One region of the Streptomyces sp. NPDC057253 genome, then DNA from elsewhere that is predicted to be linked to it. Evidence: predicted binding sites of a transcription regulator. Region 1 holds the regulator's gene; the other holds the start of a gene.
What was found. Region 1 encodes HspR, which represses chaperone genes until heat shock. Its sites were predicted from a motif close to TTGAGNNNNNNNNNCTCAA; they were not measured.

Region 1 (7,538 bases):
AGCGAGACCACGATCATCCACACGAAGGACGTGCCGATCTTGATCATCGCGACGAGGTAGACGAGGTTCTGGAGCGTGGTCACGCTCAGGCCCTTGAAGGCCAGGACCAGCGGGTACGAGGCGAAGTAGGACGCCTCGTAGTGGTCCACGTGGTGCAGCGCGCCCTCCAGGCCCCGCAGCACGTAGATGGCGAGGCCGATGGTGAGGATGACGTACTCGACGAAGTACGCCTGACCCGCCTTGGAGCCGGCGAAGCGGGACTTGCGGCCGGGGCGCGAGGGCAGGCTCAGCAGCCGGATGACGATCAGGGCGATGATGCCGAGGGTCGTCATCACACCGATGAACTCGATGTACAGCTCGAACGGCAGGAACTCGCCGATGACCGGCAGCACCCAGTCGGCCTTGAAGAGCTGGCCGAAGGCCTGGGCGAGGGTCGGCGGCAGGGTCAGGAAGCCGACCGCCACGAACCAGTGGGCGAAGCCGACGATGCCCCACCGGTTCATCCGGGTGTGGCCGAGGAACTCCTTCACCAGCGTCACACTGCGGGCGTAGGGGTTGTCGGTCCTGCTCCCGGCGGGCACGGGCTGGCCCAGCTTGAAGTACCGGACGAACTGGCCGATGGCGCGTGCGAGCAGCGCCACGCCGACCACGGTCAGTACCAGCGACACGATGATCGCGGCGAGTTGCATTTCGGGGCTCCTCGGGCCTGCGAGGTTCTGACGAGCGAGATTACTAAGCGGTAACTTATGCAGTCCGTCTGAGAGTACCCATATTCTCCGCCGCACTGTAGCCGGGCACAGGGTGATCTGAATCGCTGAGGGTTACCTTAAAACCCGATCGTGTTATTCGTGTCGAATTGGTACATACGGCGCTAATTTGGCCTTGTGCTCTATGGGATCCTCGCCGCCAGCTCCGCCCTGCTCCTCGCCGCCGTGCTCGCCGCCGTGCTGCGGGTGCCCGCCCTGCGCCTCGGGATCGTCGACCGGCGGTGGCGGCGCCCCCTGCCGCTGTCCGGCGGGGTGGCGGTGGTGGCCGCCACCTGCCTGGTCGCGGCCGTGGGCGACCGGCAGGGCGTCACGCCGCTGGGCCCCGAGGCGGCGCGGCTGCTCGTCGCCGGGGCCGCCGTCGCCCTCCTCGGGCTCGTCGCCGACGTCCTGCGCGTCAAGGCGCGGTTCCTCGTCGGCGGTACGGCCGTGGCGGCGGCCTGCGTGGTGCCGTACGAGGACACGGGGGTGCTCGCCGGGATCCTCGCCGTCGGCTGGATCGTCTTCGTCGCCCTCGGGTTCAAGGCGCTGGACCACTGCGACGGGCTCGCCGGGACCGTCGGGGTCGTCACCGCCTTCGGTGCGGGGGCCTGCGCGGCGGCCGAGGTGATGGACGGGCTCGCCGTGCTGCTGAGCGCGCTGGCCGCCGCGCTGACCGGGTTCCTGATGCACAACTGGCATCCCGCGCGCGTGGGACTCGGTGCGAGCGGGGCGCTGTTCACCGGGTTCCTGCTGGCCTCGGCCGCCGTGACGACCCGCGCGGGACAGGAACTCGGTTCCGGCGCCGGGGTGTTGTTCGCCCTGACGGCCCTGGTCGCCGCCGACGTCGTCCTCGTCGTCCTCGCCAGGCGGCTGTCGGGACGTTCGCTGTTGCGCCCGGCCCCCGACCATCTCGCCCACCGGCTGCGCCGGCTCGGGCTCACCCCGCAGGGCGCGTGCGTCGTCCTGGGTGTCGCGGCCTTCGGCGGGGTACTCGTCGGGGTCCTCGTGCACCTCGGGTGGATCCCCGCGAGTGGGGTGCTCTGGGTGGGCGGCTGCGCGCTGGTCCTGGTCCTCGGACTGCTGCGGATCAAGCCCAGAGCCAAGCCCGCCGCGCGGTCCGGCGTGGTCCCTCGTCCGGCATCTCCGCAGGTCACGACCCAGTTGCGTGTAAGGAACGGATAAGAGTTGAGCCCCCGTGGCTCAGGTCTGTTGACCGAGTCGCGGACGTCATGCACACTTGAGTCCGTTCCACTCAAGTCAGCTGGAGGAAATCACCATGGCACGTGCGGTCGGCATCGACCTGGGCACGACTAACTCCGTCGTCAGCGTTCTTGAAGGCGGCGAGCCCACCGTCATCACCAACGCCGAGGGTGCCCGGACCACGCCGTCCGTCGTCGCCTTCGCGAAGAACGGCGAAGTGCTCGTCGGCGAGGTGGCCAAGCGCCAGGCGGTCACCAACGTGGACCGGACCATCCGGTCCGTGAAGCGCCACATGGGCACCGACTGGAAGATGGAGCTGGACGGGAAGCCCTTCAACCCGCAGCAGATCTCCGCCTTCATCCTTCAGAAGCTGAAGCGGGACGCGGAGTCCTACCTGGGCGAGAAGGTGACCGACGCGGTCATCACCGTCCCGGCGTACTTCAACGACTCCGAGCGCCAGGCGACGAAGGAGGCCGGCGAGATCGCGGGCCTGAACGTCCTGCGCATCGTCAACGAGCCCACCGCGGCCGCGCTCGCGTACGGCCTCGACAAGGACGACCAGACGATCCTCGTCTTCGACCTCGGTGGCGGCACCTTCGACGTGTCCCTCCTGGAGATCGGCGACGGCGTCGTCGAGGTGAAGGCCACCAACGGCGACAACCACCTCGGTGGTGACGACTGGGACCAGCGTGTCGTCGACTACCTGGTGCAGCAGTTCAAGTCCGGTCACGGCGTGGACCTCGCCAAGGACAAGATGGCCCTCCAGCGCCTCCGTGAGGCCGCCGAGAAGGCCAAGATCGAGCTGTCCTCCTCCACCGAGACCTCGATCAACCTGCCCTACATCACGGCCTCCGCCGAGGGCCCGCTGCACCTGGACGAGAAGCTCACCCGCGCCCAGTTCCAGCAGCTGACCGCGGACCTCCTGGAGCGCTGCAAGACCCCGTTCTTCAACGTCATGAAGGACGCCGGCGTCTCCATCAACGAGATCGACCACGTCGTCCTCGTCGGTGGCTCCACCCGTATGCCCGCCGTCGCCGAGCTCGTCAAGGAGCTGACCGGCGGCAAGGACGCCAACAAGGGCGTGAACCCGGACGAGGTCGTCGCCATCGGCGCGTCCCTCCAGGCCGGTGTCCTCAAGGGTGAGGTCAAGGACGTCCTGCTCCTCGACGTGACCCCGCTGTCCCTCGGTATCGAGACCAAGGGCGGCATCATGACCAAGCTCATCGAGCGCAACACCACGATCCCGACCAAGCGGTCCGAGATCTTCACCACGGCCGAGGACAACCAGCCGTCCGTGCAGATCCAGGTCTACCAGGGCGAGCGCGAGATCGCGGCGTACAACAAGAAGCTCGGGATGTTCGAGCTGACCGGTCTGCCGCCGGCGCCCCGTGGCGTCCCGCAGATCGAGGTGTCCTTCGACATCGACGCCAACGGCATCATGCACGTGACCGCCAAGGACCTGGGCACGGGCAAGGAGCAGAAGATGACCGTCACCGGCGGCTCCTCGCTGCCGAAGGACGAGGTCGACCGGATGCGCCAGGAGGCCGAGCAGTACGCGGACGAGGACCACCGTCGCCGCGAGGCCGCCGAGACCCGCAACCAGGGCGAGCAGCTCGTCTACCAGACGGAGAAGTTCCTCAAGGACAACGAGGACAAGGTCCCCGGCGAGGTCAAGACCGAGGTCGAGGCCGCCGTCGAGGAGCTGAAGGCCGCGCTCAAGGGCGAGGACACCGCCGAGATCCGCACCGCGACCGAGAAGGTCGCCGCGGTCTCCCAGAAGGTCGGCCAGGCCATGTACGCCGACGCCCAGGCCGCGCAGGCCGCCGGCGGCGAGGACGCCGGTGCCTCCCAGGCCAAGGCGGACGACGACGTCGTGGACGCCGAGATCGTGGACGACGAGCGCAAGGACGGTGCCGCGTGACGGAGGAGACCCCGGGCTTCGACGAGAAGCCCGACGTCCCTTCCGGCGCCACCGACGACGCCGAGCCGAAGGCCGCCGCCTCCTCCTCGGAGGCGGGGGCGGCCCCGGCCGGGGACGCAAGTGCCCAGATCGCCGGCCTGACGGCCCAGCTGGACCAGTCGCGCAAGGCGCTCGACGAGCGCACCGCCGACCTCCAGCGGCTCCAGGCCGAGTTCCAGAACTACCGCCGCCGCGTGGAGCGGGACCGGATCACGGTCAAGGAGATCGCCATCGCGAACCTCCTGACCGAACTCCTGCCCGTGCTCGACGACATCGGCCGCGCGCGGGAACACGGTGAGCTCCTCGGCGGTTTCAAGTCCGTCGCGGAGTCGCTGGAGACCGTCGCGGCGAAGATGGGTCTTCAGCAGTTCGGCAAGGAGGGCGAGCCCTTCGACCCGACGATCCACGAGGCCCTGATGCACAGTTACGCGCCCGACGTCACCGAGACGACGTGCGTGGCGATTCTCCAGCCGGGGTATCGCATCGGCGAGCGCACCATCCGCCCCGCGCGGGTGGCGGTCGCCGAACCTCAGCCGGGCGCGCAGACGGTCAAGGACGAGTCCGAGGCCGGCGAGGAGAAGGACAACAGCTCTGAAGAGGGCTGAAGCCGTGGTCGGTGACCGGAAGGAGGGGCGTCGGGGATGAGCACCAAGGACTTCATCGAGAAGGACTACTACAAGGTCCTCGGCGTCCCGAAGGACGCCACCGAGGCCGAGATCAAGAAGGCGTACCGCAAGCTCGCCCGCGAGTTCCACCCGGACGCCAACAAGGGCAACGCCAAGGCCGAGGAGCGCTTCAAGGAGATCTCCGAGGCCAACGACATCCTCGGCGACCCCAAGAAGCGCAAGGAGTACGACGAGGCCCGCACCCTGTTCGGCAACGGCGGCTTCCGTCCGGGGCCGGGCGGCGCGGGCGGCTCCTTCAACTTCGACCTGGGTGACCTCTTCGGAGGCGGCGCCCAGGGCGGGGGCCAGGGAGCCGGCGGCTTCGGCGGCGGACTCGGGGACGTCTTCGGGGGCCTGTTCAACCGGGGCAGCTCGGGAACTACGCGCGTCCAGCCCCGGCGCGGACAGGACATCGACACCGAGGTCACCCTCAGCTTCACCGAGGCGATCGAGGGGGCGACGGTCCCGCTCAGGATGTCCTCGCAGGCCCCCTGCAAGGCCTGTTCGGGCACCGGGGACGCCAACGGCAACCCGCGCGTGTGCCCGACGTGCGTCGGCACCGGCCAGGTGGCCCGGGGCTCCGGCGGAGGGTTCTCCCTCACGGACCCCTGCCCGGACTGCAAGGGCCGTGGCCTGATGGCGGAGAACCCCTGCGAGGTCTGCAAGGGCTCCGGGCGGGCCAAGTCCTCCCGGACCATGCAGGTCCGCATCCCGGCCGGGGTGTCGGACGGCCAGCGGATCCGGCTGCGCGGCAAGGGCGCGCCCGGTGAGCGCGGCGGCCCGGCGGGCGACCTGTACGTCACCGTGCACGTCGCCGCGCACCCCGTCTTCGGCCGCAAGGGCGACAACCTCACGGTGACGGTCCCGGTGACCTTCGCGGAGGCGGCGCTCGGCGGCGAGGTCAGGGTGCCGACGCTCGGCGGACCGGCCGTGACGCTGAAACTGCCCCCGGGCACGCCCAATGGCCGCACCATGCGGGCGCGGGGCAAGGGCGCGGTCCGCAAGGACGGCACCCGGGGCGATCTGCTGGTCACCGTAGAGGTGAGTGTCCCGACCGAGCTGTCGGGGAAGGCTCGTGACGCGCTGGAGGCGTATCGCGAGGCGACCGTGGGTGAGGATCCACGGGCGGAGCTGTTCCAGGCCGCGAAGGGAGCATGATTCGAGATGGACGGTCGTCGACGCAATCCGTATGAACTGACCGAGGAAACCCCGGTCTACGTCATCTCGGTGGCGGCCCAGCTCTCCGGCCTGCACCCGCAGACCCTTCGTCAGTACGACCGCCTCGGCCTGGTCTCCCCGGACCGCACGGCCGGGCGGGGCCGGCGCTACTCGGCCCGCGACATCGAACTGCTCCGCCAGGTGCAGGCGTTGTCGCAGGACGAGGGCATCAACCTCGCCGGCATCAAGCGCATCATCGAACTGGAGAACCAGGTCGCCGCGCTCCAGTCGAGGGTGGCCGAACTCCAGGCCGCCGTGGAGGGCGCCGCGGCGGCGATGCAGCAGCGCGAGGCGGCGGTGCACGCGTCGTACCGCCGCGACCTGGTGCCGTACCAGGAGGTGCAGCAGACCAGCGCGCTGGTGGTGTGGCGGCCGAAGCGGGCCAAGGACTAGGCGCTCAGGCACGAGGAAGGGGCCCGGAGATCTCTCCGGGCCCTTCCTCGTGCGTTGCCGTCAGCGGCCGCTGAAGAACTCCACGGAGGCGCTCTGCGTGCCCTGACGGCCGTAGGCGTCCACTGCGTACGCCGTGGCGACGCAGGGGCCGTTCCAGGGGGCCGTCCAGGTGAGCGTGCCGGTGGTGGAGAACCGGTCGCCGCTGGAGCCGCAGGCGCCCGACATCTCCCAGGCGTAGCCCTTCAGGACGCGTGCCTCGTCACCCGCTCCGGGCGCGGCCGTGACCTCGATGGGGGAGCGCCCGGGCACCCCGTTGGTGACCAGGGTCAGCTTCGGCGCGGCCGGGCCGGTCGCGGTGGCCGGGGTCAGCCGGTCGACGGTGACGTCGGTGGAGGGCGCCGAGTCGGCGCCCTGGGCGTCGACGGAGGCCACGTAGTAGTAGGCCTTGCCCTTCGGCGCGGAGGTGTCCTCGTACGAGGTGCCCGCGGCGCTGCCGAGCAGGCTCCAGGCGCCGTTGACGTCGGTACGCCGGTACACGCGGTAGCCGGTGGCGGCGTCGGCGGCGGTCCACGTCAGGGTGGTGGACGCGTCGGCGGGGGTGCCCGTGGCCCCCGTCGGGGCGGGCACGGCCGAGGCGACCGGGCGGGTGACCGTCACCTTGGCGGAGACCGGGGAGATGTTGTTCGCCGCGTCGATGACCTGCACGGTGTACGTGTAGGGCACCCCTTCCTCCGCGAGCCGGTCGACGAACGACGTCCCGATGGCGATCTCGGGCCCGTCCGGGTCGGGGTCGCCGTTGCGCGAGGCCCACACCTCGTAGTGGCGGACGTCCGTGGACGGGGACGCCTGCCACGTCACGGAGTTGCCCGCTGTGGTCCCCACCGCCGTCAGCCCGGTCGCCGCGGCCGGCGCGGTCCGGTCGGCGGTGACCACGGCCTGGTCGGCGGTGCCGCCCGACTCGTTGCCCGCCTTGTCGCGGGCGCGGAGCTCGTAGTAGTAGGTGTCGCCGGTCACCGGCAGGGTGCTGTCGGTGTACGACGTCGAGGTGGTCGTCGCGAGCGGCGTGCCCGGGAAGGTGGCCCCCTTCAGCCGCCGGTAGACCTTGTACCCGGCGAGGTCCATCTCCTTGTTCTTCGCCCAGGTCAGTTTCGCCTTGCCGGTGGTCTTGTCGTACGTCACCGAAGTGCCGGTCGGTGTGAGGGGCTTGACCTTGTCGACGTCGGCGGTGGTGCGGGGCGTGTAGGTGACCTTGACCTTGGCGGCGCCGGTCCAGTTCGCGTAGTCGATGCGCAGGGTGTGCTTGCCCGAGGGGATGGTCACGTTGGCGGTCTTCTTGACCGTCGACGAGACGTTCTT
Region 2 (7,538 bases), on a different contig from region 1:
GGCGCCGCCCCGTTCACAGCCGGGGACAGCGCCAGCTCCAGGACCTGGCGGACGTCGGTGACGGCATGGACGTCGAGCTTGTCCAGCACCTCCACCGGGACGTCGTCCAGATCGGCCTCGTTGCGCTTGGGGATGATGACGGTGCTCACCCCGGCGCGGTGCGCGGCGAGCAGCTTCTGCTTCACCCCGCCGATCGGCAGGACCCGGCCGGTCAGGGAGACCTCGCCGGTCATCGCCACGTCCGTGCGGACCAGGCGGCCGCTGAGCAGCGACGCCAGTGCCGTCGTCATCGTGACGCCCGCGCTCGGGCCGTCCTTCGGCACCGCGCCCGCCGGGAAGTGGATGTGCACGCCCCGGTCCTTGAGGTCGGCGACGGGCAGCTCCAGCTCGGCGCCGTGCGACCTGAGGAAGCTCAGCGCGATCTGCGCGCTCTCCTTCATCACGTCACCCAGTTGGCCGGTCAGGGTCAGCCCGGCCGCGCCCGTTTCCGGGTCGGCCAGCGACGCCTCCACGTAGAGGACGTCCCCACCCGCTCCGGTGACCGCGAGTCCGGTCGCCACACCCGGGACGGCCGTACGGCGCTCCGCCGGGTCCTGGGCCGACTCGGGCACGTGGTGCGGGCGGCCGATCAGCGCGCGCAGGTCGTCCGCGCCGATGGTGAACGGCAGCTCCCGCTCGCCCAGTTCGTGCTGGGCCGCGACCTTGCGGAGCAGCCGGGCGATCGAGCGCTCCAGGGTGCGCACGCCCGCCTCGCGGGTGTACTCCCCGGCCAGCTTGCGCAGCGCGCTCTCCTCCAGCGTGACCTCGTCCTTCTCGATGCCCGCCCGCTCCAGCTGGCGCGGGAGCAGGTGGTCCCGGGCGATGACGATCTTCTCGTCCTCGGTGTAGCCGTCGAGGCGGACCAGCTCCATGCGGTCGAGCAGGGCCTCGGGGATGGCCTCCAGGACGTTCGCCGTGGCGAGGAACACCACGTCGGAGAGGTCGAGTTCGACCTCCAGGTAGTGGTCGCGGAAGGTGTGGTTCTGCGCCGGGTCCAGGACCTCCAGGAGGGCCGCCGCGGGGTCGCCGCGGAAGTCGGAGCCCACCTTGTCGATCTCGTCGAGCAGGACGACCGGGTTCATCGAACCGGCCTCCTTGATGGCCCGCACGATCCGGCCGGGCAGCGCGCCGACGTACGTACGGCGGTGGCCGCGGATCTCGGCCTCGTCCCGGACGCCACCGAGGGCGACCCGGACGAACTTGCGGCCCATGGCGTGCGCGACGGACTCGCCCAGCGAGGTCTTGCCGACGCCGGGCGGGCCGACGAGGGCCAGCACGGCACCGCCGCGCCGCCCGCCGATGACCCCGAGGCCCCGGTCGCTGCGACGCTTGCGCACCGCCAGGTACTCGGTGATCCGCTCCTTCACGTCCTCAAGGCCGGCGTGCTCGGCGTCCAGGACCGCCTTGGCGCCCTGGATGTCGTACGCGTCCTCGGTCCGTTCGTTCCACGGCAGTTCGAGAACGGTGTCCAGCCAGGTGCGGATCCACGATCCCTCGGGCGACTGGTCGCTGGACCGCTCCAGCTTGTCGACCTCCTTGAGTGCGGCCTCCCGCACCTTCTCCGGCAGGTCGGCGGCCTCCACGCGGGCGCGGTAGTCGTCGGACTCCTCGCCCTCCTGCTCGCCGTTGAGCTCGCGCAGTTCCTTGCGTACGGCTTCCAGCTGACGGCGGAGCAGGAACTCCCGCTGCTGCTTGTCGACGCCCTCCTGGACGTCCTTCGCGATGGTCTCGGCGACGTCCTGCTCGGCGAGGTGGTCGCGCAGCTGCTGGGTGGCGAGCTTGAGGCGGGCGACCGGGTCGGCGGTCTCCAGCAGCTCGACCTTCTGCTCGGTGGTCAGGAAGGGTGAGTAACCGGAGTTGTCGGCGAGGGCGGACACGTCGTCGATGGCCTGCACGCGGTCCACGACCTGCCAGGCGCCGCGCTTGCGCAGCCAGGCGGTGGCGAGGGCCTTGTACTCCTTGACCAGGTCGGCGACATGACCGGGCAGCGGTTCGGGGACGGTCTGCTCGACCGTGGTCCCCTCGACCCACAGGGCGGCGCCCGGGCCGGTGGTCCCCGCACCGATCTTCACCCTGCCCCGGCCGCGGATGAGGGCACCCGGGTCGCCGTCGGCCAGCCGGCCGACCTGCTCGACGGTGCCGAGCACACCGGTGCTCGCGTAGGTCCCGTCGATCCGCGGCACCAGCAGGACCTTGGGCTTGCCGGGTTCCGAACGGGCGGCGGCCTGGGCGGCCTCCACCGCGGCGCGGACGTCGGCGTCGTTCAGGTCCAGCGGCACCACCATTCCGGGCAGCACGACCTCGTCGTCGAGCGGCAGCACAGGCAGAGTGAGCGGTGTGGACGTCGAAGCCATGATCTCCCCTTCGGCAGTCAAGTTGAGCTATGCCGACTCAATGCACATGAGCCTTCGAATGTTCCCCACCCCCTTCCCTGTTCGCTGTGGGCGATCACCGCCGTCGCGACCGGCACCCGGCGCCTATCGTGACGCCCGTAATAGGTGAGCGACAGCAGAGACCATTACAGGGGGTCCGGTGAACGACATCGTGCAGGCGTGGGTGGACGGCTGGGTCGTGTCCCGCGGGGCCGCGCCGCCGCAGCGTGAGGCGTGGGGGTTCACCGTGGACGTGGGGCAGATCGCGCACGTCTCGCGGCATGTCTTCGAGGCGCTGGGCGACGGCGTGGACGAGGGCGCCGTGCGCAAGGTCGCGGACGCGGTGACGGGCGCCGGGGTGTGGCTGAAGGTGTTCCACGACCCGGAGATCGTCGGGAAGTGGCTGGGCGAGGGCTGGTGGGTGGATCCCGAGCCCGGGTATCTGATGACGGTCCCGCTGGCGGACGGGCGAGCGGAAGCCGACGTGCCGGACAGTTACCGCACGCGCGTGTGGTCCGTCGGCGGCGTCACGCGCGTGCTCGTCGCCGCGCCCGACGGCTCCCTCGCCGCTCGCGGCCAGGTGGCCCCGACCGGCGCGACCGCCGTCTTCGACCAGATCGAGACCGTGACGGCGCATCAGCGGCGAGGCCTGGGCAGCGTCGTCATGCGCACGCTCCAGACCGCGGCGGCCGCCACGGGCGCGAGGACCGGTGTCCTGGCGGGGACGCCCGCGGGCCGGGGGCTGTACGAGTCCCTGGGCTGGCATGTGGAAGCTCCGCTCACCAGTGCGAAGTTCGTCGGACCGGACGTCGCGTGACTGTCCGTCACCGCCCGCGGGAAACCCGGAGGCGGCCCGGGACGGCCTCTGTCATGCTGCGCCGGTGATCGCCCCGGCACCTCCGGGGCTCCTCGCCGGCCGCATGACGGACAACATCCGGTCGACGCCGGCTCTTCCCGGCGGCGGGACCCGGTGACCGGTGCCCGGGGCACGACGGACCAAGAGAACACGGGGACGACCCACCATGACCACCGCGGACATACAGACCCTCCTCGCCGCCTACGACGACCAGATGCGCGGCGCTCCCCCGACCCCGCCCACCGGGGTGACCTACGAGCAGGACGGGCCGCTGCTGCGGATCGTCGGGCAGTTCCGCGGCTTCGTGAGCGGCCCGCGCGACCTCGGCGTCGAGGGTGACGCGCTCGACGAACTCATCACCCGCCAGCGTGACTTCTTCGCGGCGCGCGGCGAGGCGCTGGAGTGGAAGACCCGGCCCGCGACACCCCGGCCGACCTCACCGAGCGGCTGCGCGCGGCCGGTTTCGTGCCCGAGGAACGGGAGACGGTGCTGATCGGCCGGGCCGCCGAGATGGCCGTAGGAGAGCCCGCACTGCCGGACGGTGTGACCCTGCGTCGGGTCACGGCCGACGCGGACATGCGCCGGATCGCCGCGATGGAGTCCGAGGTGTGGGGCCAGGACTGGAGCTGGCTCGCCGAGGACCTCATCGGGAGGGTCTCCTCCGCGCCGGAGGAGATCGCGGTCTACGTCGCCGAGGCGGACGGCGAGGTGGTGTGCGCGGCCTGGCTGGCGTTCCGCGCGGGCACCGAGTTCGCGAGCCTGTGGGGCGGCTCCACGCTCGCCGAGTGGCGCGGCCGGGGCATCTACCGCGCCCTGGTGGCCGTTCGCGCGGCTCTCGCCGTCTCCCGTGGGGTCACCTATCTGCACGTGGACGCCTCGGACGACAGCGCCCCATCCTGCGCCGGCTCGGCTTCCACGCGGTGACCACGACGACGCCTTACGTCTGGACACCACCGACCCGCTGACACGGGACCACGGGGACGTCGGGTCTACCTGGCGGCGACGGGCCGCCGGTCCCGGTACCACCGCCGCATCAGCGGCCAGGTCGCGACACCGATCAGCAGGGCGATCGGATGGCCCCAGTCGGTCAGCGGGTCGGTGAACGCGATCAGGTCGGTCACCAGCACCCAGCCGAAGAGGGCGAGCAGCGGCCAGCAAAGCCAGGGCCGGAGCAGCCCCGCCAGCGCGCCGAGGCTCGCGGTGACGCCGAAGCTGACGCCGTAGTCGAGGCGGTGCAGTGAGGAGGCGGGGAGGTGCCCGGCCAGGACCGCGACGCCTGTGGGGACCTCCGTCGCCAGGGTCGCGCCGACATGCCCGAGCAGGAAGACAGCGACCGTGCGCATGCCGCCGATCCGCCGCTCCAGCGCCGTGAGGACGAACAACAGGGCGATGGCGTACGGCGAGAGGATGCCGCCCGCGATCCACAGCGCGCTGGTGAGCAGCACCAGCACCGGCGTGCGCACCAGGTGCACGACATCGGTACTGGAGCCCTGGAGCAGGGTGTGCACCAGGGCGGGGTCCAGATGTGCCGTGCCGAGCGAGACGGCGGCCAGGACCGCGCCGTAGCCGAAGGTGAAGGGCGTTCCGGTGGGGGTGGGGAGCAGCCGCCACGCGCGCGGGACGCGAATCCGGCGGGCGGGGACGGCCGTTGCCGCCTGCTGCGGTGACCCGCCGGTGACCGCCGCCGCTCCGCTCCGCTGCTGGGGCAGACCGTCCAGCAGCACGGCGGCGTCCGGCAAGCAGGCGTCCGCGGCCGACGGGGTCGGCGCAGGAGTCGGCGCGGGCGCGTCGGAAGGAGCTGGCGGACGGGTCCGTTCCAAGGTGGGCTGCTCCTTCCGTTGCGCCCCAGCCTTCGCTCCCGGCCCACCCGCTGTCTGTGACCGGCGCCACCCCGGGCCTCATTCACAGTGACTTCTCAAGAACCCGTAATTCAGTCGGCACCCACCGGCCCCCCTGCCAGGATGGGCCGATGCCCACCTCGTACGACATCCCCGAAGTCCTGGACCGTCGCGAGGGCCCCCACGGGGAGGTCGTCCTGCGGCGCCACGGCGAGTTGCTCCAGATCATCGCCAACGGCTGCTTCCTGATGGACACCTCCGACGGGCGCTCGGAGCGGCTGCTCGTCGACGCGGCGCTCGGCGCGCTCGACGACCGCCCGGACCCGCACGTCCTGATCGGCGGTCTCGGCGTCGGGTTCTCGCTCGCACACGCGGCCGCGAATCCGCGCTGGGGCCGGATCACGGTCGTGGAGCGGGAGCCCGCCATCATCGACTGGCACCGCTCCGGGCCGCTCTCGGCACTCTCCGCGGCGGCGCTGGCCGATCCCCGGACGAACATTCTGGAAACGGATCTAGTCGGATTCGTCAATGAGACATGCGCCACTTTTGACGCGCTGTGCCTCGACATCGACAACGGCCCCGACTGGACGGTCACGGACGGCAACCACGGGCTCTACGCGCATACCGGACTCACAAGCTGCGCAAGGGTGTTGAAGCCGGGCGGGGTACTGGCCGTGTGGTCCGCCCAGCCCTCAGCGGAATTTGAGGGATCCCTAGCAAATGCCGGGTTCCAACAGGTACGTACCGAGGAGATCCCCGTTGCCCGGGGCGTACCCGACGTCGTACATCTCGCCGTCCGACCTGGATAGCAAAGGGGTGATGACTCCCCGTACTCTGCTTCCCTACGCCGATCATTCAAGCGTCAATCGCAGTCATGCGCAGACAAGGAATCACCCCACATGGTTCCGGAAAGCACTCCCCAGGGGCGGGCGATGGAGCAGACACACACCTCCCAGAACGGCACGACGACTACCCCGGGCGCTCAGCGTCGGGTCCTGGTCGTCGAGGACGATCCGACGATCGTCGACGCCATCGCGACCCGCCTGCGCGCCGAGGGATTCCTCGTGCAAACGGCGGTCGACGGTCCGTCGGCGGTCGACACGGCCGAGGCCTGGCAGCCCGATCTGCTGATCCTCGACATCATGCTGCCCGGCTTCGACGGTCTGGAGGTCTGCCGGCGTGTGCAGGCCGCCCGGCCGGTGCCGGTGCTCATGCTGACAGCCCGTGACGACGAGACCGACATGCTGGTCGGACTCGGCGTGGGCGCCGACGACTACATGACCAAGCCCTTCTCCATGCGTGAGCTGGCCGCACGCGTGCACGTCCTGCTGCGGCGGGTCGAGCGGGCCGCGCTGGCCGCCGCGACCCCCAGAAGCGGCATCCTGCGACTCGGCGAGCTGGAGATCGACCACGCGCAGCGCCGGGTCCGGGTGCGCAGCGAGGACGTCCACCTGACCCCGACCGAGTTCGACCTCCTGGTGTGCCTGGCGAACACCCCGCGCGCGGTGCTCTCCCGTGAGCAGCTGCTCGCCGAGGTGTGGGACTGGGCGGACGCCTCCGGCACCCGCACGGTCGACAGCCACATCAAGGCACTGCGCCGGAAGATCGGCGCCGAGCGGATCCGCACGGTGCACGGCGTGGGCTACGCCCTGGAGACGCCGACGCCATGAGCGAGGGTCCGGCCGGCCGGAGAAACCCCAAGGAGCCGTGGGGCGGCGTAAGCCCGTTCTCGATCAAGACCAAGCTGGGCGCCCTGGTCGTCATCGCGGTCCTCATCACCACCGGGCTGATGATGATCGCGATGCGCACGGCCACCGAGCTGCGTTTCATCACGGTCTTCTCGATGATCGCCACACTGCTCATCACGCAGTTCGTGGCGCATTCGCTCACCGCGCCGCTGGACGACATGAACGCGGTCGCCCGGTCCATCTCGCACGGCGACTACACCCGCCGGGTCCGCGAGAACCGCCGCGACGAACTGGGCGATCTGGCCCAGACCATCAACCGCATGGCGGACGACCTGGAGGCCCAGGAACGCCAGCGCAAGGAACTTGTGGCAAATGTCTCCCATGAGCTGCGCACCCCCATCGCGGGCCTGCGCGCGGTGCTGGAGAACATCGTCGACGGGGTCACCCAGGCCGATCCCGAGACCATGCGCACGGCCCTGAAGCAGACCGAGCGGCTGGGCAGGCTGGTGGAGACCCTGCTGGACCTGTCCCGCCTGGACAACGGCGTCGTACCGCTGAAGAAGCGCCGTTTCGAGGTGTGGCCGTATCTCTCCGGCGTGCTGAAGGAGGCCAACATGGTCGCCACCGCGCGCGCGGGCATCGCCTCCGGATCCGGCAGCCACACGCGCAACGACGTGCATCTGCACCTGGACGTGTCGCCGCCGGAGCTGACCACGCACGCCGATCCGGAGCGCATCCACCAGGT

Region 2: lon (endopeptidase La) is a predicted target of HspR. The motif match lies at 2,416-2,434, and genes of this name have one in related genera.

Annotation. Positions count from the first base shown of each region.
Region 1 is NZ_JBHUXV010000154.1:10,196-17,733, reverse strand. It holds gene ACFULQ_RS43460 ((Fe-S)-binding protein) at 1-689, opposite strand, end outside; gene ACFULQ_RS43455 (MraY family glycosyltransferase) at 885-1,928, shown strand; gene dnaK (molecular chaperone DnaK) at 2,023-3,867, shown strand; gene grpE (nucleotide exchange factor GrpE) at 3,864-4,511, shown strand; gene dnaJ (molecular chaperone DnaJ) at 4,548-5,729, shown strand; gene ACFULQ_RS43435 (heat shock protein transcriptional repressor HspR) at 5,736-6,182, shown strand; gene ACFULQ_RS43430 (fibronectin type III domain-containing protein) at 6,243-7,538, opposite strand, start outside.
Region 2 is NZ_JBHUXV010000072.1:16,440-23,977, reverse strand. It holds gene lon (endopeptidase La) at 1-2,393, opposite strand, end outside; gene ACFULQ_RS31540 (GNAT family N-acetyltransferase) at 2,572-3,228, shown strand; partial or broken gene ACFULQ_RS31535 (GNAT family N-acetyltransferase) at 3,434-4,232, shown strand; gene ACFULQ_RS31530 (rhomboid-like protein) at 4,257-5,087, opposite strand; gene ACFULQ_RS31525 (spermidine synthase) at 5,237-5,914, shown strand; gene ACFULQ_RS31520 (response regulator transcription factor) at 6,038-6,775, shown strand; gene ACFULQ_RS31515 (ATP-binding protein) at 6,772-7,538, shown strand, end outside.